One region of the Streptomyces sp. NPDC048383 genome, then DNA from elsewhere that is predicted to be linked to it. Evidence: riboswitches for the same ligand, from Rfam matches in the RefSeq annotation. Region 1 holds a riboswitch; the other holds the start of a gene.

Region 1 (11,656 bases):
TTACGCGGACTACCTGGACGCCGACGGATTCACCGCGCTGAACACGATCTCCACGATCAGCTCGTTCCTGCTCGGCCTGTCGATGCTGCCGTTCATGTACAACGTCTGGAAGACGGCGAAGTACGGCAAGAAGGTCGAGGTCGACGACCCGTGGGGCTACGGCCGTTCGCTGGAGTGGGCGACCTCCTGCCCGCCGCCGCGGCACAACTTCCTCACCCTCCCGCGGATCCGTTCCGAATCCCCGGCGTTCGACCTGCACCACCCGGAGATCGCGGCCCTCGACCACCTTGAGGACCACGGCGCCGGCACCAAGGCCGTCAGCGGTGGCAAGGAGGCCGGCAAGTGAAGATCCAGGGCAAGATGTTCCTCTGGCTCTCCTTCTTCATCCTGATCATGGCCGTCGTGTACGGCGTGTGGTCGAAGGAGCCCGTCGGCACCACCGCGCTCTTCCTGGCCTTCGGCCTGAGCGTCATGATCGGCTACTACCTGGCCTTCACGGCCAAGCGCGTGGACGAGATGGCCCAGGACAACCTGGAGGCCGACGTCGCCGACGAGGCGGGCGAGCTGGGGTTCTTCGCCCCGCACAGCTGGCAGCCGCTCTCGCTGGCCATCGGTGGCGCCCTCGCGTTCATGGGTGTCATCTTCGGCTGGTGGCTCATGTACTTCTCGGCGCCGGTCATCCTGGTCGGCCTGTGGGGTTGGGTGTACGAGTACTACCGCGGTGAGAACCAGAACCAGTAGTACCCAGCAGGACCAGCAGGACCAGCAGGACCAGCAGGACCAGCGGGATCTCGCGGCGTTCGCCGCGCACCTGGGGCCCGGACACCTCTTCGGAGGAGTCCGGGCCCCTCGTTTGCAGTCACCCCGCGCGCCGTAATTGTCATATCTTCATAGCGTTGGCTCCATGAAGCACTCACCGCGTCTTTGGACGGTACTCAGCTGCTCCCTGCTGGTCGCGTCCCTCGGGGCCGGAGCCACCGCATGCGGGTCCGGCGAGAAGAACCCGCTGTCAGTCCGCCCGTACGACGCGGGCGAGCACGTCGCCTTCAACCTGGCCCCCGGCGGTCGCCCCGCCGACCCCGACAAGCCCCTCGAAGTCACCGTCAAGGGCAACGAGTCCCGGATCACCGACGTGACCGTCGTGGACACCCACGGACGCCGCCTGGCGGGTGAACTCTCCGCCAAGGGCGATCGCTGGCACAGCACCGCCTCGATGGCCGCGGGCGTCCACTACGCGGTCACCGTGACCACGGAGAACGGGAGCGGGGCGCAGGGGCAGCGCACGCTGGCCTTCGACACCACCCCGGCCGACGGGGTGCTCAAGGTCGAATTCGGCCCGGACGAGGGCAAGTACGGCGTCGGACAGCCCATCACGGCCGAACTCAACGAACCGGTCAAGGACAAGGCGGCCCGAGCCGTCGTGGAACGGGCCCTGGTCGTCGACGCGGCGGACGGCGTCGAGGGCGCCTGGCACTGGATCGACGACAAGAACCTCCACTTCCGGCCCAAGGACTACTGGCCGGCCAACACCAGCGTCACCGTACGGAGCAACCTGGAGGGCGTCCGGGTCTCCGACGAACTCCACGGCGCCGCCTCGAAGCCGCTCAAGATCGACTTCGGCGACCGGGTGGAGGTCACCACCGACGCCTCCTCGCACTACATGACGTTCCGCCGCAACGGGGAAGTGGTCACGACCCTTCCGGTGACCACCGGCAAGCCCGGCTTCTCCACCCGCAACGGCATCAAGGTGGTGCTCGGCAAGCAGTACTACGTCCAGATGCGCGGTGACACCGTCGGCATCGGCGGCAGCGAGTACTACAACCTGCCCGTCTACTGGGCGACCCGTGTCACCTGGAGTGGTGAATACGTGCACGCCGCGCCCTGGTCCGTCTCCTCGCACGGCGTCGCCAACGTCAGCCACGGATGCACCGGCATGAGCACCGGCAACGCCGCCTGGTTCTACGAGAACATCACCGAGGGCGACATCGTCAAGGTGATCAACAGCATCGGCGACGACATGGACATCTTCGGCAACGGCTTCGGCGACTGGAACATGGACTGGAAGGACTGGAGGGAGGGCAGTGCCCTCCTCAAGGGCACCCAGGAAGGCCGCACTCCCGTCGACCAGGCCCGCCTGCGCCCGACCGTCTAGGAGACCGGCCACGAGCCCCACGAGCCCCTCAGGGGCGCCCGTGGGGCTCGTGGGTCGCTCTACGCGTCCAGGGACAGCCGGGGCCGCAGGAGGCCCGCCAGGACCTCCGGGAAGTCCACCGGGTCCACCGGAAGGGTGACAGCGGCGTCCGCGCGGCTCCACGTCGCCAGCCAGGCGTCCTGCGGACGCCCCATCAGCAACAGCACCGGGGGACACCGGAAGATCTCGTCCTTGATCTGCCGGCACACGCCCATGCCCCCGGCCGGCACCGCCTCGCCGTCCAACACGCAGACGTCGATGCCGCCCTCGTCCAGTGCCGTCAGGACCGCCGGAAGCGTCGCGCACTCCAGGAACTCCACCGGCGGCAGGTCCGCCGCCGGCCTGCGACCGGCCGCGAGCCGCACCTGCTCCCGGGTGCCCGCGTCGTCGCTGTAGACCAGAACCCGCGCAGTCGCCCGCATTTCGTTCCTCCACGTGTCCGTGAATCACGCTGATGATGCGCGGGATGCTACTCCGTCCGACCGGCTGTCAACATCGGTTCGCACAGCCCCGCCCGAGACTCCGGAAGGACGATCTGATGGGCCGTTCGGGCCTTGCACACCCCCCTGACACTCCGAACGGCACCCCCCGGGGTGAGGGCGGGATAAGCGACCGACATAATGTCGGTCGTGGCGACAGCAACGACAGTAGATACCGGGCACGCGCACCCGACGGTCAACCGGCCGAACCTCGTCAGCGTCGGAACCATCATCTGGTTGAGTTCCGAGCTGATGTTCTTCGCGGCCCTCTTCGCGATGTACTTCACCCTGCGATCAGTGACGGGTGCCGAGTACTGGACAGAGCAGGCTTCGGCCTTGAATCTGCCCTTCTCGGCAACGAACACGACGATCCTGGTGCTCTCCTCGCTCACCTGCCAGCTCGGCGTATTCGCCGCCGAGCGCGGTGACGTGAAGAAGCTCCGATCGTGGTTCATCATCACGTTCGTCATGGGTGCGATCTTCATCGGCGGGCAGGTGTTCGAATACACCGAGCTGGTCAAGCACGAGGGGATGTCCCTCTCGTCCGGACCGTACGGCTCGGTCTTCTACCTGACCACCGGCTTCCACGGTCTGCACGTGACGGGCGGTCTCATCGCCTTCCTGCTGGTCCTCGGCCGGACGTACGCGGCCAAGAGGTTCACCCACGAACAGGCCACGTCGGCCATCGTCGTGTCCTACTACTGGCACTTCGTCGATGTCGTCTGGATCGGCCTCTTCGCCACGATCTACCTGATCAAGTAGCGAACACGTCGCCGGGCCCGACCCGGCACTCCATCCAGAAACACCGACGCAGAAGATCCTGACACCGGGGTAATCCGTGAAAAAGCTCTCCGCACGACGACGCCATCCGCTGGCGGCGGTCGTCGTTCTACTCTTCGCGCTGGCGGTCACTGGGGGGCTGTACGCCGCCTTCGCGCCCGCGGGCAAGGCGCAGGCCGACGAAACCGCCCAGTCCCTCGCCATCGAGGAGGGCAAGAAGCTCTATGCCGTGGGCTGCGCAAGCTGCCACGGTACCGGCGGTCAGGGCTCCTCTGACGGCCCGAGCCTGGTGGGCGTCGGCTCCGCAGCCGTCGACTTCCAGGTGAGCACGGGCCGCATGCCCGCCCAGCAGCCCGGCGCCCAGGTGCCGAAGAAGCCGAACATCTACTCGCAGGCCCAGATCGACCAGCTCGCGGCGTACATCGCTTCGCTCGGAGCCGGCCCGATCACGCCGACCGAGAAGCAGTACGACCCGGCCGGGGCCGACATCGCCAAGGGTGGTGAGCTGTTCCGCAACAACTGCGCGCAGTGCCACAACTTCACCGGCGAGGGCGGCGCCCTGACGAACGGCAAGTACGCCCCGAACCTCGAGGACGTCTCGCCGAAGCACATCTACGAGGCCATGCTCACCGGCCCGCAGAACATGCCCTCCTTCCCGGACAGCACGATGCCGGAGCAGGGAAAGAAGGACATCATCGCGTACCTCCAGAACGTCAACGGCGAGAAGTCGACCAACCCCGGTGGTCTGAAGCTCGGTGGCCTCGGCCCCGTCTCCGAGGGTCTGTTCGGCTGGATCTTCGGTCTGGGTGCGCTGATCGCTGTCGCCGTTTGGGTCGCGGCCCACACCGCTAAGGCCAAGAAGTCATGAGTAGCCAAGACATTCCCGAAGAGAAGCACCTGCCGAGCGAGCAGGGCGACGCGCATCACGGTGGCGTGGCGGTCGCGGACGACCCGTTCGCCGACCCCGGTCTGCCGGTCCACAGGCCGCGCATCCAGGACATCGACGAGCGGGCCGCCAAGCGGTCCGAGCGCACGGTCGCGATGCTGTTCACGCTGTCGATGCTGGCCACGATCGGCTTCATCGCGTCCTACGTGATCTTCCCGGTCGACAAGATCGTCTACATCTTCCCCATCGGGAAGGTGAGCGCGCTGAACTTCGCGCTCGGTCTGACCCTGGGCACGGCGCTCTTCTGCATCGGCGCGGGCGCGGTCCACTGGGCCCGCACCCTGATGTCCGACGTCGAGGTCGCCGCCGAGCGCCACGAGATCGCCGCTCCGCCGGAGGTCAAGGCGCAGGTCCTGCAGGACTTCGCCGACGGCGCGAACGAGTCCGCCATCGGCCGCCGGCCGCTGATCCGCAACACGCTGATCGGCGCGATGGCCCTGGTGCCCCTGTCCGGCGTCATGCTGCTGCGCGACCTGGGCCCGCTGCCCGAGGACAAGCTCCGCAAGACCATCTGGGCCAAGGGCAAGCTGCTCATCAACCAGAACACGATGGAGCCGCTGCGTCCCGAGGACATCGTGGTCGGCTCGCTGACCTTCGCCAAGCCCGAGGGCCTGGAGGAGGACGCGCACGACTACATGTCCCAGATCGCCAAGGCCGCCCTGATGATCGTCCGTATCCAGCCGGAGGACATCAAGGACAAGAAGGAACTGGAGTGGTCCCACGACGGGATCGTGGCCTTCTCCAAGATCTGCACCCACGTCGGCTGCCCGATCAGCCTGTACGAGCAGCAGACGCACCACGTGCTCTGCCCGTGCCACCAGTCCACTTTCGACCTCTCCGACGGCGCCCGTGTCATCTTCGGCCCGGCCGGTCACGCACTTCCGCAGCTGCGGATCGGCGTGAATGACGAAGGTTTCCTCGAAGCGCACGGCGACTTCGAAGAGCCCGTCGGTCCTGCATTCTGGGAGCGCGGATGAGCACTGCCACAGACAACAAGACGGGGCGCAAAGCGCCGGCCGGCGAGCGCGTAGCGGACTGGGCGGACGGTCGCCTGGGCATCTACGGCCTCGCCAAGGCCAACATGCGCAAGATCTTCCCGGACCACTGGTCCTTCATGCTGGGTGAGATCTGCCTCTACAGCTTCATCATCATCATCCTCACGGGTGTGTACCTGACGCTGTTCTTCCACCCGAGCATGAACGAGGTCGTGTACCACGGCTCGTACGTGCCGATGCAGGGTGTCCGGATGTCCGAGGCGTTCGCCTCGACCCTGGACATCAGCTTCGACGTCCGCGGCGGTCTGCTCATCCGGCAGATCCACCACTGGGCGGCACTGATCTTCGTCGCGGCGATGATGGTGCACATGATGCGCGTCTTCTTCACCGGCGCGTTCCGCAAGCCGCGCGAGATCAACTGGATCTTCGGCTTCCTGCTGCTGGTCCTCGGCATGTTCACCGGTTTCACCGGTTACTCGCTGCCGGACGACCTGCTCTCGGGCACCGGTGTCCGCTTCATGCAGGGCGCGATCCTGTCCGTGCCGGTCGTCGGCACGTACCTGTCGATGTTCCTGTTCGGCGGGGAGTTCCCCGGCCACGACTTCGTGGCCCGGTTCTACTCGATCCACATCCTGCTGCTGCCCGGCATCATGATGGGCCTGCTGGTCGCCCACCTGATCCTGGTCTTCTACCACAAGCACACCCAGTTCGCGGGCCCCGGCAAGACGAACAACAACGTCGTCGGCATGCCGCTGCTGCCGGTCTACATGGCCAAGGCCGGAGGCTTCTTCTTCCTGGTCTTCGGCATCATCGCGGCCATCGCGGGCATCGCCTCGATCAACCCGATCTGGGCGCTCGGACCGTACGTCCCGGACCACGTGTCCACGGGCGCGCAGCCCGACTGGTACATGGGCTTCTCCGAGGGCCTCATCCGTGCGATGCCGGGCTGGGAGATCAACCTCTGGGGCCACACGCTCGTCCTGGGCGTGTTCATCCCGCTGGTGATCTTCCCGCTGGTGCTGGCGACGATCGCGGTGTACCCGTTCGTCGAGTCCTGGGTCACCGGCGACAAGCGCGAGCACCACATCCTGGACCGCCCGCGCAACGTCCCGACCCGTACCGCCTTCGGTGTGGCCTGGCTGACCTGGTACGTCATCCTGCTGATCGCCGGTGGAAACGACATGTTCGCGCAGTACTTCCACCTCTCGATCAACTCGATCACCTGGTTCGCCCGGATCGGCTTCTTCGTCGGCCCGGTCATCGCCTTCGTCATCACCAAGCGGATCTGCCTCGGCCTCCAGCGCCGGGACCGGGACAAGGTGCTGCACGGTCGCGAGACCGGCATCATCAAGCGCCTGCCGCACGGTGAGTTCGTCGAGATCCACGAGCCGCTCTCGCAGGGCAAGCTCCACACGCTCACCTCGTACACCACGTACGAGCCGATCGAGATCGGCCCGACGGTCGACGAGAACGGCGTCGAGCGCAAGGTGAAGGCCACCGAGAAGCTCCGCGCCAAGCTCAGCAAGAGCTACTACGCCGAGGGCAACCAGATCCCGAAGCCCACGGTGGAGGAGTACAAGGAGATCCAGAGCGGCCACGGCCACCACTGATCCTCCGCACGACCGCTTGAGGGATTGATTTCGGTCAATCCTGGTGTCGCCACGGCAAGAGCCCCGTCCACGGTCCGGACGGGGCTCTTTGCCGTCCCCCAGGGCTGGATAGGCTGGCCCCCATCCCATTCGACGTGGCAACCTCACCCGGCAGCAGGAGCGGACCATGAACGTGTTGACCCCGACAGGCGGCGACAACGTGGCGGCCCGCGGCTGGCCGGGCCTCCTCGACGCCCTGCTGGACGGCCGGGACCTCGGCGCGGACGACACCGCCTGGGCGATGGACCGGATCATGCGGGGCGAGGCCACCGACGCCCAGATCGCCGGCTTCGCGGTCGCGCTCCGGGCCAAGGGGGAGACCGTCTCGGAGATCAACGGGCTCGTACGGGCCATGTACGCGCACGCCAACCTGATCGAGGTCCCGGGGCGGACGGTCGACATCGTCGGCACCGGCGGCGACGGCGCCAAGACGGTGAACATCTCCACGATGTCGGCGATCGTGGTGGCCGGAACCGGTGCCAAGGTCGTCAAGCACGGCAACCGGGCGGCGTCCTCCGCGAGCGGCTCCTCCGACGTCCTGGAGAAGCTCGGCGTCAACCTCGACCTCACCCCCGCGCGGGTGGTCGAGGTCGCCGAGGAGGCCGGGATCACCTTCTGCTTCGCCGTCAAGTTCCACCCGGCGCTGCGCCACGTGGCGCCCGCCCGCAAGGAACTGGGCATCCGGACCACCTTCAACTTCCTCGGCCCGCTGACCAACCCGGCCAAGGTGCGCGCGCAGGCCACCGGCGTGGCCGACCCCCGGGTGGCGCCCATCGTGGCCGGGGTACTGGCCGAGCGGGGCTCCTCCGCGCTGGTCTTCCGCGGTGACGACGGCCTCGACGAGTTGACCACCACCGCCACCTCGCGGGTCTGGTGGGTCCGGGACGGCTCCGTCACCGAGTCGCCCTTCGACCCGCGCGACATCGGGATCCCGCTCGTGGACGTGTCGCGGCTGCGCGGCGAGGACGCCTCGTACAACGCCGACGTCGCCCGCCGACTGCTGGCGGGGGAGACCGGCCCCGTCCGGGACGCCGTCCTGCTGAACTCGGCCGCCGCCCTGGTGGCGCTGGACCCGGGTACGGGCTCCCTGGAGGAGCAGCTCGCGGCGGGCGTGACCCGGGCGGCCGAGTCCATCGACTCGGGATCCGCTCGGGCCGCGCTGGAGCGCTGGGTGGCGGCCAGCAACGCCTGAGGCATCCTTTCGGCCAAGACCCCGGTCCACGATGCGGACCGGGGTCTTGCGCACGAGGGATCGTGTGGCAGGATTCTGACCAGGTCACGAGTGACAGCGTTTAGGCCCCGGCTTGCTGTCCGGCAACCCTCCTTCCGTGGCGGGGTGCCCCGGGTGATGACCAGGCCGTAGGCAGCGAGGTCTACGGCAAGCGCGGATCCCTCGACACCAGGGGTCCTGGTCTCTCGAGGAGCGTTTTCCGTGAGCAAGCGAATGCGATAGGGCGGCTCCGCCCCCACTTCACCCCTCGGACCGGGGCACTTGCGTGCACCCGTGTCACTTCCGAGGGCTTTCCCGTACCCCGACGGCCGCAGCGCCGCGTCCGCGTACGGGCACACCGAAGCCATTCCGCCCTGCCTGCCGGGAGATACCGCCATGTCCGCATCCCTGAACACCGCCGCGACCACCACCGCCGACGGGCCCGCCTGTGGCGAGCCGCTGGCCGTGCTCGGCCGTGACGTCACCGTCCCGCTCGTGACCGGCGGCGAGGTCACCTACGCCGCCCTGGACTACGCGGCCAGCGCCCCCGCGCTCCAGCGGGTCTGGGACGACGTCGCCGCGTACGCCCCCTACTACGGCAGCGTCCACCGCGGGGCCGGCTACCTCTCCCAGCTGTCCACCGACCTCTTCGAGCAGAGCCGCGTCACCGTCGCCGAGTTCCTCGACTGCCGGCCCTCCGACCAGGTGGTCTTCACCCGGTCCACCACCGACTCCCTCAACCTGCTCGCCGCCGTCCTGCCGGCCGACTGCCAGGTGTTCGTCTTCGAGACCGAGCACCACGCCTCGCTGCTGCCCTGGACGAACGCCCGCGTCAGCTACCTCAACGCCCCCCGCACCCCCGGCGAGGCCGTCGCCACCCTGGAGCGGGCGCTCGCCGACCGCACCGCGTCAATCGAAGAGGGCCACGGCCCGGCGCTGGTCTGCGTCACCGGCGCGTCCAACGTCACCGGCGAGCTGTGGCCGGTCAAGGAACTCGCCGCCGCCGCGCACGCCCACGGCGCGCGGATCGTCCTGGACGCCGCCCAGCTGGCCCCGCACCACCCCGTCTCCGTCCGGGACCTGGACGTGGACTGGGTCGCCTTCTCCGGCCACAAGCTGTACGCGCCCTTCGGCTCGGGCGTCCTCGCCGGCCGCGCGGACTGGCTCCAGGAGGCCGACCCGTACCTCGCCGGCGGCGGCGCCTCCCGCAAGGTGGCCCGCCGCGAGGACGGCGGCGTCGACGTCGAGTGGCACACCACCGCGGCCCGCCACGAGGCCGGCTCCCCGAACGTCATCGGCGTCTACTCCATCGCCTCCGCCTGCAAGGCCCTGAAGGAGGCCGGGTTCGAGAACCTGGTCGCCCGCGAGAACCAGCTCATCGCGAAGGTCCGCGAGGGCCTGGCGGAGGTCCCGGCCGTCCGCGTGCTGTCCCTGTTCGGGGACGACGCCCCGCGCGTCGGCGTCATCTCGTTCGTGGTCGACGGCTGGAACAGCAGTCACTTCGCCGCGGCCCTGTCCGCCGAGTACGGCATCGGCGTCCGCGACGGCCTCTTCTGCGCCCACCCGCTGGTCCGCACCCTGCTCGGCAGCGAGCCGCAGGCCCAGGGCGAGTGCGGAGCCCCGGAGGCCGCCCCCGGCGAGCGCTCCCTGAACGCCATCCGCGTCAGCTTCGGCGCGGGAACCCCCGACGAGCACGTCGAGCGGTTCGTCCGCGCGGTGAAGGAACTCGTCGCGGACGGCGCCAAGTGGCAGTACCGCACCGAAGAGGGCCGCTGCGTCCCGGCCGTCTGACGGGCTGTGGCCCACACCGAGTGGGGGTCTCGCCCAGGACCCGCCCGGGTGCCCGTCCGGGCTGCGCGACGGCCGCCCCGCCCCGGTGGGCGAGGCGTTGCCCGGGCCCCGAGCGCTACGCGTCGAGGCCGATCGCGAACGCGGCCTCCAGGTCGTGCTGGGAGTACGTGCGGAACGCGACGTGGGTGTCCGTCGCCTCGACGCCGGGGATCTTGCTGATGCGGCCCGGGATGATGTCCGCGAGGTTCTCGTGGCGGGCGACGCGGACCAGCGCGATCAGGTCGTACGTGCCGGTGACCGAGTAGACCTCGCTGACACTGTCCAGCTGCGCGATGGACTCGGCGATCTCGGGGATGCGGTCCACGCTGGTCTTGATGAGCACGATCGCGGTGATCACGGTTGGCTGTCTCCCTCGCCGGCAGTCACTGGTCGCCTCACTCTAGTCGTACGCCGATATCGGACCCACGCGTACAGGAAGCCCAGGGAGAAGCCCACCACGTGGGCCAGGTAGGCCACCCCCGGACCGCTCTCCGCCCGGTGCGCCGCCAGCCATTGCAGGCCGAACCAGAACAGCAGCACGACCCACGCGGGGAAGCGCAGCGGCAGGAACAGCAGGAACGGGAACAGGCTGGTCACCCGTGCCCGCGGGAACAGGCAGAGGAAGGCGCCGAGGACCGCCGAGATCGCGCCGGACGCGCCGACCAGGGTCTGGTCGGAAGAGGCGTTGGCCGCCGCGTACGCGGCCAGCGCGAGGTATCCGGTGCAGACGTAGAACACGAGGAAGGGCGCCCGACCCATCCGCTCCTCCGCCATCGCCCCGAAGACGTACAGGAACAGCATGTTCCCGAGCAGGTGCAGCCAACTGCCGTGGACGAAGAGCGCCGTCAACGGGGTGAGCAGCGCCCGGCCGGCTCCGGAGAACAGCTCGTCCGGGACCACGCCCCAGTGCCTGAAGTACGCGGTGCCCGTCTCGGTCAGCCGGTCGCCCGTCCCGTAGGAGGGGTTCAGGCCCGACGCCGGGCCGAGGACGAACGCCACGCAGCAGCCGGCGATCAGCGCGTACGTGATCACCGGGCCCCGGGCGGCCTCGCGGACGGTCCGCCACCTTACGATCATGCGGAAGAGCATGACGCAGGTGCACCCCCTCGGGGGTGGTGCCAGGCCGTAGGGTTACGTGCGCGGTCCGCGGACCGCCGCGAAAGGCTTTGATTGAATGAGCTACGAAGGAGAGAGCGGCCTGATGACGGTTCCCCTGCCGACCGACACCACCCGGTGGCGCTGCACGCTGTGCGGCAACCTCACGCGGTTCGACGTCACCCGATCGTCGAAGGTCGTGGAGTACGTCCACCTGGACCTCGCCGGGGAGCCCAAGGTCGAGGAACGCGAGGTGGTCAGTGAGACCATCGAGTCGGTCCGCTGCCGCTGGTGCAACGCGGTGGACCAGATCGAACTCGTGGACAGGCCGGGCACCGACTCCTGACGGAGCCGGGCCCACAGTAGATCACGGTAGGGGTGACGGATTGTGGAGCCAGCAAGCGGCGCTGAGCCGGCCGACGAGGCCGGCGACGCCGCCGAGGTGCTCGACCGCCCGCTGCCGGAAGGCGTGCGGCGCCGG
Region 2 (11,656 bases), on a different contig from region 1:
CATGGTGCAGATGCCGACCGTCGACGGCACCGACCACTCCACGATGGGCGTCGCCGACTGGGTCATGGCCTTCAAGAACGGCCACAAGAAGGAGTCCGGGAAGTTCCTGGACCACCTGTACTCGGCGAAGAACGTGACGACCTTCACCAACCAGTACGACCTGCTGCCCGTCACCACCAGCGGTTACCGGGCCATGGAGGCGAGCACCGGCGGCTCCGCCGCCCAGCTGAAGACCTTCCTGACGGCCCTGCCCAACGCCAAGCTCTACCCCGTCGGCAAGAAGTCCTGGGCCGGGGTCAGCGAGGACGTGAAGGAGAACATCGGCAAGGTCGTGCAGCCCGGCGGACAGCCCGCGAAGGTCCTGGAGGACATCGCGACGTCCGCGAGCAAGGCCGACGGCGACCGCTGACCCCGCCGCCCCGGGCACCACGCCGGCCACCGACCCGCGGCCCCGCGGCGCCACCGACACTCGCCACGCCGCGGGTGTCGGTGGCCGCCGTTAATCTGGCCGTATGACGGACGACGGGCAGGCGGAGCGGCGGCCGGCGACCCGGCTGACCGACACCGAGGCCGCCGTACTCGCCTACGAGGGGCGCAGCTGGCCGGGGCCGGGCGCCAAGGAGCGGGCGATACGCGAGGCCCTCGGGCTGACCCCCGTGCGCTACTACCAGCTGCTCAACGCCCTCATGGACGACCCGCGCGCCCTGGAGCACGCCCCGGGCACCGTCAACCGGCTCCGCCGCGTCCGCGAGGCCCAGCGCGCCCGACGATGATCCGCCCGCGATCCGATGGTCATCCGCCGGGGCCGCGCGCCCGACGGTTCGGGTCGGGCGGCGGTCCCGGTCCGGAGGTGGTCTGGGCGGAGGGCGGATTACGCCGGTAGGGTCATCGGTATGGGGAGCCGCCCGCACGACCTGCCGATGCCCGAGCCCGTCACCGCCGCCGGACGCGAGGGCCTCCAAGCCCTCCTCCGCGCACCCCGCAGGGCCGTCGTCGCCCTCGACTTCGACGGCACCCTCGCCGACATCGTTCCCGACCCCGACCAGGCCCGCGCCCACGCCGACGCCGTCCCGGCGCTCGCCGCGCTCGCGCCCGAGGTCGCCGCCGTCGCCGTCGTCACCGGCCGCCCCGCCGGGGTCGCCGTACGGTACGGCGGGTTCGCCGGGGTCCCGGGACTGGAACACATGGTGGTCCTCGGCCACTACGGCGCCGAGCGCTGGGACGCCGTCACCGGCATCGTCCACGCCCCCGCCGATCACCCGGGCGTCGCGGCCGTACGGGCCGAGCTGCCCGGCTTCCTCGACTCCATCGGTGCCTGGCGCGGCACCTGGATCGAGGAGAAGGGCCGCGCGCTGGCCGTCCACACCCGCCGCGCCGCCGACCCCGAACAGGCCTTCGCCGCCCTGCGGGAGCCGCTCGCCGAGCTGGCCGCGCGGCACGGGCTCATGGTCGAGCCCGGCCGGGCCGTCCTGGAACTGCGACCGCCCGGCATGGACAAGGGCGTCGCCCTGACGGAGTTCCTCGCCGAACGCGACGCCGAGGCCGTCCTGTACGCGGGCGACGACCTGGGCGACCTCGCCGCCTTCTCCGCCGTCGAGAAGCGCCGAGCCGACGGACTGCCCGGACTGCTGGTGTGCAGCGGCTCGGCGGAGGTGCCCGAGCTGGCCGCCCGCGCCGACCTGGTCCTGCCGGGACCGGCCGCCGTCACCGCCTTCCTCGCCGCGCTCGCCGAGGCCCTGCGCGCCTGACCGGCGCCCGCGCCGTACCGGGATCCGCCCCGGTACGGCGCGCTCCGGGTCAGGCCCCGGGCTCCAAGCGGTCCAGCTGGGCCGTGAACCAGGCCGCCGGGGGCAGTGCCGTGGCCGCCGCCGCCAGCCGCTTCGTACGCTCCGCCCGCTCCGCAGCCGGCATGGACAGCGCCGCGTGCAGGGCCTCGGCCGTCCGCGTCACGTCGTACGGGCTGACCACCAAGGCGTCCTCCCGCAGCTCCTCGTACGCCCCGGCCCCCGTGGACAGGACCAGCGCGACGCCCGCCTCCGACACCACCGGGATCTCCTTGGCCACCAGGTTCATGCCGTCGCGCACCGGGTTGACCAGCGCCACGTCCGCCAGCCGGTAGGCGGCCAGCGACCGCGCGAAGTCGTCCTCGACGGACACCAGCACCGGCTGCCAGTCCTCGGTACCGAACTCGGTGTTGATCTCCGCCGCCAGGTCCCGCACCGCCTGCGTGTACGACCGGTACGCCGCCAGGTCCTGCCGGGACGGGTACGCGGAGGCCAGGTGCACCACCTCGCCCCGCCACTCGGGGTGCGTGGTGAGCAGCTCCCGGTAGGCGAGCAGCCCGCGCAGGATGTTCTTCGACAGCTCGGTGCGGTCCACCCGGACGATCGCCTTGCGGCCCGCGACCTCGGTCCGCAGCGCCGCCAGCTTGTCGTCGACCTCCGGCCGGTGGGCCAGGGCCCGCAGGTCGTCCCCGTCCACGCCCAGCGCGAAAACCGCTACGTCCGTGCGCCGGTGGCGCACCGGCCCCGACGGGCTCTTGTCCACCCAGCGCGCCCCGGACGGCTCGACGCCCGCCGGGGACATCGGTCGGGCGGTGCCCCGCTCGTCGTCCAGGTGGGCGCCTGCCATGAAGCCGTCGGCCCACGCCCAGGTGTGGAAACCGACCACGTCCGCGCCGAGCATGCCCCACACCAGCTCCGAGCGGATGTCGTCGGGGAGCATGCGCAGGTACTCGGACGACGCCCACGGCGTGTGGGTGAAGTGCCCGATCCGCAGGTCCGGTCGCAGCTCGCGCAGCTGACCGGGTACCAGCGCCAGGTGGTAGTCCTGCACCAGCACGCGGGCGCCCGGCGCGGCCTCCTGCGCCAGCGCCTCGGCGAACGCCCGGTTGTAGGCGGTGTACGAGGCCCACTGCCGCCGGAAGGCCGCGTCGAAGACCGGCTCGCGGGGGACGTCGTACAGGTGGTGGTGGGTGAACCAGAGCACCGAGTTGGCGATGCCGTTGTACGCGTCGTCGTACACCGCGGGGTCGATGTCGAGCATCCGCACGCCCGGCTCGGCGACGCCCCGGCGCACCGCCTCCCGGTCGGCGTCGGACAGGGCCGCGCAGATCCACACGGCCTCCGGCTGCCGGGCGAGGGCCGCGGAGAGACCGGAGACGAGACCGCCCCCACCGCGCCGGGCACTGAGGGTGCCGTCCTGATCGAGGGTGTACGAGAGCGGGCCGCGGTTCGCGGCGACGAGTACCTGAGAAGCCATGCGGCCAACCTAGCCAGGCCCGCCCCCGGTCAAACGCCCGTACGCCGAGGGCCCGCGGAGGATTACGCCACGCGACGGCCCGCGTACTCCTCGATGCCCGCCATCGGCGGCCGCTCCTCGGTGTCCACCGGGTGCGTGCGCGGCACGAAACCGGCCGGCCCCCGCTCGAACTGCGTCAGCTCCGGCCGTACGAGGTGCCCGCGCGAGAGCCGCAGCTGCGCCGTGCGGTAGATCGCCGCGGCCATCCGACCGAGCGCCTGCCCGTCCTGGTGGCGGTGCAGCCGGACGCCCACGTCGACCTGGGCCAGCGCGTCCAGTCCGACGGTGTGCAGCGCGTCCACGAGCAGGCCCAGCTCGACCCCGTACCCGACGGGGAACGGCAGCCGCTCCAGCAGCGAGCGGCGTACGGCGTACTCGCCGCCCAGCGGCTGCACGAAGCCGGCCAGCTGCGGCCAGTGCAGGTTCAGCAGCGGCCGGGCGACCAGCTCGGTGACCCGGCCGCCCTGACCGGGGGCGTCGCCCAGTGGGCGGTCGTACATCGCCTTGACGAACTGCACCTGCGGATCGGTCAGCAGCGGACCCACGATCCCGGACACGAACGCGGAGTCGAAGTCCCGCAGGTCGGCGTCGACGAAGCAGACGACCTCGCCGGTCGTCGCCAGCAGCGAGCGCCACAGCACCTCGCCCTTGCCGGGCAGCGCCGGAATGCGGGGGAGGAGCTCGTCACGGTGCACGACCCGGGCGCCGGCGGCGGCGGCGACCTTCGCCGTCCCGTCCGAGGAACCCGAGTCGATCACCACGAGTTCGTCGACGAGCGCGATGGCCGGGCCGTCGATCAGATCGCGCCGGATCACCTCGACGATCCGCCCGACGGTGGCCTCCTCGTCGAGGGCGGGCAGCACCACGCTGACCGTCGTGCCCGTCGCCCGTTTCCGGTCGAGGAGCTGGTCGAGCGGTCGGTCGGCGGCGGACCAGGAGCGGGCGGCCAGCCAGCGCTCCACCTCTTCCAGCACTCTCGGGACTCCCTGCTGCGTCGGTGGTTTGGACCGAAAAGTGATCCATCTCGCGGTTCGGACGGCTGTCTCAACCACCCGGACCTTCGGTTACAGTCTTGAACAACGCGATGGCCCACCGCATGCCGGGGGTCCCGCGCACAAACGCCCGGACACGCCATGGAGCGCGCCGTCCGGTGCCATACCGCTCATCCAGAGGGGCAGAGGGATACGGCCCGTTGAAGCCCCGGCAACCCTCCAGTCGGTTCTCGCGATGCGTCCACGACGCACTCCCGCGAGGTCCCCGACTAGGGAAGGTGCCAATTCCGTCTCATGGCGAAGTGCGCCATGGGGAAGATGAGGAGAAAGGGCCTCGCCATCATGGCTGCACAGACCGTCGCCACCTCTGCCGAGCAGGCGTCCGTTGATCTCGGACCCGCCACCGGCCTTTCCTGCCGCGAGTGCGGAACCCGCTTCGAGCTCGGTCCCATTTTCGCCTGCGTCGAGTGTTTCGGACCGCTGGAAGTCTCCTACGACCTGCCCCTCGGCGACCCCGAGGCCCTGCGCGCCGCCATCGAGGCCGGCCCCGACAACATCTGGCGCTACGCCCCGCTGCTGCCCGTCCCGGCGAACGTGGCCTCCAAGCCGAACCTGAACCCCGGCTTCACCAAGCTGGTCGACGCCGCCAACCTGGCCAAGGAACTGGGCGTCACCGGCAAGCTGTACGTCAAGGACGACTCCGGCAACCCGACGCACTCCTTCAAGGACCGCGTCGTGGCCATCGCCGTCGAGGCCGCCCGCGCCTTCGGCTTCACCACCCTGTCCTGCTCCTCCACCGGCAACCTGGCCGGCGCCGTCGGCGCCGCCGCCGCCCGCGCCGGCTTCCGTTCCTGCGTGTTCATCCCGCACGACCTGGAGCAGGGCAAGGTCGTCATGGCCGGTGTCTACGGTGGCGACCTCGTCGGCATCGAGGGCAACTACGACGACGTCAACCGCTTCTGCTCCGAGCTCATCGGCGACCCGCTGGGCGAGGGCTGGGGCTTCGTCAACGTCAACCTGCGCCCGTACTACGGCGAGGGCTCCAAGACCCTGGCGTACGAGATCTGCGAGCAGCTCGGCTGGCGGCTGCCCGACCAGATCGTCATCCCGATCGCGTCCGGCTCCCAGCTCACGAAGATCGACAAGGGTCTGCAGGAGCTGATCAAGCTCGGCCTCGTCGAGGACAAGCCGTACAAGATCTTCGGCGCCCAGGCCGAGGGCTGCTCCCCGGTGTCCACCGCCTTCAAGGCCGGTCACGACGTGGTCCGCCCGCAGAAGCCGAACACCATCGCCAAGTCCCTCGCGATCGGCAACCCGGCCGACGGCCCGTACGTCCTGGACATCGCGCGGCGCACCGGCGGATACGTCGAGGACGTCAACGACACCCAGGTCGTCGAGGCCATCAAGATCCTCGCGCAGACCGAGGGCATCTTCGCCGAGACCGCGGGCGGCGTCACCGTCGGCGTGACGAAGAAGCTCATCGAGAACGGGCAGCTCGACCCGACGCTGACCACCGTGATCCTGAACACCGGCGACGGCCTCAAGACCCTGGAGGCGGTGGCCGCCGACAGCGGTCAGACCGCCACCATCCGCCCGAGCCTGGAAGCCTTCCGCGCCGCCGGCCTTGCCTGATCCTCCCCACGACACCCGGAAAGGCGGTAGCGCCATGAGCGTCAACGTCCGCATCCCCACCATCCTGCGCACCTACACCGGCGGCGTCGCCGAGGTTCCGGCCGAGGGCGCGACCCTGGCCGAGGTCATCGACTCCCTGGAGAAGAGCCACCCGGGCATCGCCGCGCGCGTCCTGGACGACCAGGGCAAGCTGCGCCGCTTCGTGAACGTCTACGTCAACGACGACGACGTGCGCTTCGAGGGCGGGCTGCAGACGGCGACGCCCGACGGCGCCGGCGTCTCGATCATCCCGGCCGTCGCCGGCGGCTGATCGTTCGCCCGCTCGCCCTCCCCGGGCGGCCGGCGCCGCCGTCGATTTCCGAATTGCCCTCTCCGTCAATAAGTGGAGGGGGCAATTCTGCTTGATTGATAGCGGTAGAGTTGGGGAAGTCCCCTCCGCTGTTCTTGCCCGCCGCATATGAGCGGGGCCGGGGAGGGTTGACATTGAGTCAACATGAGTGCGCGCTATGGGGCTTTGGCGTGGATTGTCAGGCCCGAGTTGCCCGAGAGTATGCCAAATTTTCACTCTATTTCAATGTTTTCGCGTGTCCGGAATTCTCGTCGGATTGACCTGTTGCAGACAGCAGCGGTGCGGATACATTCAGCCCCGGTCGAGGCGTTCCGGCGCAAGTTCTGACCCGGGTTCGCGAAGCGCGGACCTGCGCAAGGGCCAGTAATAGGGGAGTTAGGCATGGCTCAGGGCACCGTCAAGTGGTTCAACGCGGAGAAGGGCTACGGCTTCATCGCGGTCGACGGTGGCGCGGATGTGTTCGTCCACTACAGCGCCATCCAGATGGACGGGTACCGCACCCTTGAAGAGGGTCAGCGGGTCGAGTTCGAAATCTCGCAGGGCCAGAAGGGCCCGCAGGCGGACATGGTCAAGCTCGCTGCCGGCTGAGTCCCGAAGCGCGATCGACCACCGACGCACTCACACACGAGGGGCCCACATCCCGGACACGGGGATGCGGGCCCCTCGTGCGTGTCGGCCCCGGGGCCCTTGCGGCGCCCGGCCCCCGAGCCGCCGGCGGCCCCGGCGCGGGGCGGACATTGCTCGAAGCCGCTTGCACTCGCGGGGGTCGAGTGCTAATCATTGGCGTTAGCACTCTCCAGGTGAGAGTGCTACTAAGACGAGGACCGGGCCGGTGAGGCCCGCAGGGTCCGGCGGGAAGGAACCGCCGAATCCGCAGGCCGTCCGTCGCGGGCGCGGGCGCGGTCCGGAGCAATCCACCCCTGTCCGGGAGGACCACTTCAGATGGCCAAGATCATTGCGTTCAACGAGGAGGCCCGGCGCGGCCTTGAGCGTGGGATGAACCAGCTCGCCGACGCCGTCAAGGTCACCCTTGGCCCCAAGGGTCGCAACGTCGTCCTTGAGAAGAAGTGGGGCGCCCCCACGATCACCAACGATGGTGTCTCCATCGCCAAGGAGATCGAGCTCGAGGACCCGTACGAGAAGATCGGCGCCGAGCTGGTCAAGGAAGTCGCCAAGAAGACGGACGACGTCGCCGGCGACGGTACGACCACCGCCACCGTGCTCGCCCAGGCCCTCGTGCGCGAGGGTCTGCGCAACGTAGCCGCCGGCGCCAACCCGATGGCTCTCAAGCGCGGAATCGAGAAGGCCGTCGAGGCCGTCTCCGCCGCCCTGCTGTCGCAGGCCAAGGATGTCGAGACCAAGGAGCAGATCGCTTCGACGGCCTCCATCTCCGCCGCCGACACCCAGATCGGCGAGCTCATCGCCGAGGCGATGGACAAGGTCGGCAAGGAAGGCGTCATCACGGTCGAGGAGTCGCAGACCTTCGGCCTGGAGCTTGAGCTCACCGAGGGCATGCGCTTCGACAAGGGCTACATCTCGGCGTACTTCGCCACCGACATGGAGCGCATGGAGTCGTCCCTCGACGACCCGTACATCCTGATCGTCAACTCCAAGATCGGCTCGGTCAAGGACCTGCTGCCGCTCCTGGAGAAGGTCATGCAGTCCGGCAAGCCGCTGCTGATCATCGCCGAGGACGTCGAGGGCGAGGCCCTGTCGACCCTGGTCGTCAACAAGATCCGCGGCACCTTCAAGTCCGTCGCCGTCAAGGCCCCGGGCTTCGGCGACCGCCGCAAGGCCATGCTCGGTGACATCGCCATCCTCACGGGCGGCACGGTCATCTCCGAGGAGGTCGGCCTCAAGCTGGAGAACGCCGGTCTCGACCTGCTCGGCCGCGCCCGCAAGGTCGTCATCACCAAGGACGAGACCACCATCGTCGACGGTGCCGGTGACAGCGACCAGGTTCAGGGTCGCGTCAACCAGATCCGCGCCGAGATCGAGAACTCCGACTCGGACTACGACCGTGAGAAGCTCCAGGAGCGCCTCGCGAAGCTGGCCGGCGGCGTGGCCGTCATCAAGGCCGGTGCCGCGACCGAGGTCGAGCTCAAGGAGCGCAAGCACCGCATCGAGGACGCCGTTCGCAACGCGAAGGCGGCCGTCGAAGAGGGCATCGTCGCCGGCGGTGGCGTGGCCCTGCTCCAGGCCTCCTCGGTCTTCGAGAAGCTGGAGCTCACCGGTGACGAGGCGACCGGCGCCAACGCCGTGAAGCTCGCGCTGGAGGCCCCGCTCAAGCAGATCGCCGTCAACGGTGGTCTCGAGGGTGGCGTCGTCGTCGAGAAGGTGCGCAACCTGCAGATCGGTTGGGGCCTGAACGCCGCGACCGGCGAGTACGTCGACATGATCGCCGAGGGCATCATCGACCCGGCGAAGGTCACGCGCTCCGCGCTGCAGAACGCCGCGTCGATCGCCGCGCTGTTCCTCACCACCGAGGCCGTCATCGCCGACAAGCCCGAGAAGGCCGGTGCCCCCGCGGGCGGCGGCATGCCGGGCGGTGACATGGACTTCTGATCGGCCCCTGGCTGATCGGCTGTTCTCGAACGAGGGCGGCACCCCACGGGGGTGCCGCCCTCGGGCGTTCGGGGGGCGTTGCGGGTTCCGAAACCGGGTCAGGTGAGGGGCTTGAGGAGCCAGACGTCCTCGTGGGACGCCGGGAAGCCGGGGACGCGGGCGACCTCGCGGTAGCCGTGGCGGGCGTAGAAGGCCGGGGCCTGGAAGGTGAACGAGGAGACCAGGATGCTCACGCAGCCCCGTCGGCGGGCCTCCTCCTCGGCCGCCAACAGCAGTTCGGCGCCCCGGCCGGAGCCCCGTTGGTCCTCGCGGACCCAGGTCATGCCGATGCCCGCGCGGTCGCCCCAGCTCCAGCCGGAGAGCCCCGCGACCAGCTCACCGTCCGCGTCGGTGATCCGTACGGTGAACTCCGACTGCGCGTGCCCCGCCGTCGCCGCCTGGTTGAAGGCGTCCAGTTCCTTGCTCAGCCGCGCGTCGAGCTCGGCGTCCGCGCCGCCTGTGGTGACGTCCACCCCGTTGTCGTTCATGGGCCCATTCTGGGCGGCCGGGCGGCCCGCGCCGAACGGTTTCCGGAGCGCGGGGCATCAGGAGCCGGTGGTGTCGAGCGGGTGGGCGAAGGGGGGCGGGGCGTGGAGCGGCTCGCCGAAGGAGACCGTGACGCGGGGGTACGGGCCGGCGTGCCCGGTGCTTGGGACGGGTCGCTTTCGGGTGGGGCGGTTTGGTTGGATCGGGGTATGAGCGAACGCAGCGTGCCCTTCGTCAAGATCTGTGGTCTGAAGACCGCCCGCGACGTCGAGGTGGCCGTGGCCGCCGGGGCGGACGCCGTCGGCTTCGTCTTCGCCCCCGGCAGCCCCCGTACGGTCGACGCCGGCGCGGCGCGGGCGCTCGCGGTGGCGGTGCCGGACGGGGTGCTCACCGTAGGGGTGTTCCGGGGGCAGTCGGTGGCGGAGGTGCGCCGGCTCACGCAGGAGAGCGGGGTGCGCGCCGTGCAGCTCCACGGGGACGAGGGCCCGGAGTACTACGAGGACCTGCGCGCCCCCGGCCGGACGCTGGTCCGGGCCACCGCCGAGCACGTGCGCCGGTGCGGGGAGCTGGGGGAGGACCTGTTGCTGCTCGACGCCCCGGACCCGGGCTCCGGCAAGCCCTGGAACTGGGGCTCGGCGGGGTTCGTGGCGCCCGAGGGGCGGTGGCTGCTGGCCGGCGGACTCACCCCCGCCAACGTCGCGGAGGCCCTCGCGGCGACGGGCGCGTGGGGCGTGGACGTCTCCAGCGGGGTCGAGAGCGAGCGCGGGGTCAAGTCCCCGCAGCTGATCCGAGCCTTCGTCGCGGCGGCCCGGGCCGGGAGCTGACCGCCGTTCGCCCGGCTGCGACCCGGCCGGGGCGCGCGCCCCGGCGAAAGATTCCGTAGCGATCGTTATGGATCTTGTGCTACGTTTATTCTGTAGTGATCGCTATTGAATTCAGGGGGATCCGTCATGGAGAAGAACGCGCTGGTCACGGGTGGCAGCAGGGGTATCGGGCGGGCCGTCGCCGAGCGGCTCGCGGCGGACGGCGTGAGCGTCGTGCTGACGTACGCCAGCGATGGGGCGGCGGCCCGGGAGACCGTCGGGAAGATCACCGCGGCGGGCGGTCGGGCCCGCGCGCTGCGCGCGGAGTTCGGGCGCCACGGGGACGCGGCCGCTCTCTGGGAGGCGTACGACGCGCTGGAGCCGGGCGGGGTCGACATCATCGTCAACAACGCGGGCATCGGACTGCCGCTTCCCCTCGGGCAGGTCACCGAGGCGGACTTCGACCGGGTCTTCGCCGTGAACGTCCGCGCGCCGTTCTTCGTCGTGCAGGAGGGCCTCGGCCGGCTGCGCGACGGCGGCCGCGTCATCAACGTCTCCAGTGGCGCCGCGCGCCTCGCGATGCCGGAGATCCTCGCCTACGGGGCCACCAAGGGCGCGCTCGACAACCTGACCCTGAACCTGGCCAAGGAGCTGGGCCCGCGCGGGATCACCGTCAACTCCGTCGCGCCCGGCATCGTCGACACCGACGTCAACGCCGGTTGGCTGCGCGGCAACCCGGAGGCCGAGGCGCACGCCGCCTCCCTCGCGGCGCTCGGCCGGGTGGGCCGGCCGGAGGACATCGCCGACGTCGTCGGCTTCCTCGCCTCGGACGCGGCCCGCTGGGTCACCGGCCGCGTGGTCGACGCCACGGGCGGCGCGGGCCTGTAGCGGCCCCGCCGGGCCGGACCCGGGGGGTCGACCCCGCGACCGGATGCCCGCCCCGGCGACGGTCCCGGCTCGGCGCCGCCGCCCGCCGGCGGCGCGGCCGTACGGGTGGTCTTCGGGTGGCGGTCGGAGGCCGGGCGGGCCGCGCGGGGGCACGGATGGGAGGGAGCCGGCCCCGCGGAGGCACCCGTCGCGGTGGGGACGGCCGACCGTGCCGATCTCCGACCCCGTCAGGGAGTTCCCTTCATGCGCCTGCTCGCCCGCGTGGCCACCGCCGCGCTCCTCGCCGTGACCCCCGTGATGGCCGGTACGGCCTCCGCCGCGGCGCCGGAGCCGACCCCGGCGCCGCTGTTCACCGCCGCCGACGCGGTGCCCGGCCGGTACCTCGTGACCCTGGAGCAGGGGGTGGACGCGGAGCGGGCGGCCCGGGGCCTGGGCCTGGAGCCGTCGTTCCTCTACACCTCGGCGCTGAACGGTTTCGCGGCGGCGCTGACCCCGCTCCAGCTGGCGGCGGTCCGCGACAGCCCGGGTGTGCGCTCGGTGGAGGAGGACGCCGAGGTGCGGTCCGTGCCGCGGCCCTCCGCCGCCCCCGGATCGCGGGCGCC

Evidence for each region. Region 1 has a riboswitch for S-adenosylmethionine ahead of AB0D46_RS22025 (aminotransferase class V-fold PLP-dependent enzyme). Riboswitches for the same ligand answer to the same signal wherever they lie in the genome.
Region 2: another riboswitch for S-adenosylmethionine. It lies ahead of thrC (threonine synthase); the one in region 1 lies ahead of AB0D46_RS22025 (aminotransferase class V-fold PLP-dependent enzyme).

What each region holds. Positions count from the first base shown of each region.
Region 1 covers NZ_JBEZKS010000032.1:71,761-83,416, reverse strand. The annotation lists gene ctaD (cytochrome c oxidase subunit I) at 1-346, shown strand, start outside; gene AB0D46_RS22065 (cytochrome c oxidase subunit 4) at 343-741, shown strand; gene AB0D46_RS22060 (Ig-like domain-containing protein) at 905-2,152, shown strand; gene AB0D46_RS22055 (hypothetical protein) at 2,212-2,613, opposite strand; gene AB0D46_RS22050 (heme-copper oxidase subunit III) at 2,812-3,432, shown strand; gene AB0D46_RS22045 (c-type cytochrome) at 3,509-4,318, shown strand; gene AB0D46_RS22040 (Rieske 2Fe-2S domain-containing protein) at 4,315-5,373, shown strand; gene AB0D46_RS22035 (ubiquinol-cytochrome c reductase cytochrome b subunit) at 5,370-7,001, shown strand; gene trpD (anthranilate phosphoribosyltransferase) at 7,168-8,232, shown strand; SAM riboswitch class IV at 8,315-8,431, shown strand; gene AB0D46_RS22025 (aminotransferase class V-fold PLP-dependent enzyme) at 8,647-10,041, shown strand; gene AB0D46_RS22020 (Lrp/AsnC ligand binding domain-containing protein) at 10,157-10,438, opposite strand; gene AB0D46_RS22015 (rhomboid family intramembrane serine protease) at 10,435-11,169, opposite strand; gene AB0D46_RS22010 (hypothetical protein) at 11,282-11,521, shown strand; gene AB0D46_RS22005 (NYN domain-containing protein) at 11,561-11,656, shown strand, end outside.
Region 2 covers NZ_JBEZKS010000009.1:96,603-108,258, forward strand. The annotation lists gene AB0D46_RS09375 (extracellular solute-binding protein) at 1-409, shown strand, start outside; gene AB0D46_RS09380 (DUF3263 domain-containing protein) at 513-773, shown strand; gene otsB (trehalose-phosphatase) at 894-1,748, shown strand; gene AB0D46_RS09390 (trehalose-6-phosphate synthase) at 1,798-3,261, opposite strand; gene AB0D46_RS09395 (glucosyl-3-phosphoglycerate synthase) at 3,324-4,274, opposite strand; SAM riboswitch class I at 4,460-4,617, shown strand; gene thrC (threonine synthase) at 4,635-5,924, shown strand; gene AB0D46_RS09405 (MoaD/ThiS family protein) at 5,959-6,234, shown strand; gene AB0D46_RS09410 (cold-shock protein) at 6,655-6,861, shown strand; gene groL (chaperonin GroEL) at 7,216-8,838, shown strand; gene AB0D46_RS09420 (GNAT family N-acetyltransferase) at 8,937-9,365, opposite strand; gene AB0D46_RS09425 (phosphoribosylanthranilate isomerase) at 9,573-10,187, shown strand; gene AB0D46_RS09430 (SDR family oxidoreductase) at 10,314-11,054, shown strand; gene AB0D46_RS09435 (S8 family peptidase) at 11,298-11,656, shown strand, end outside.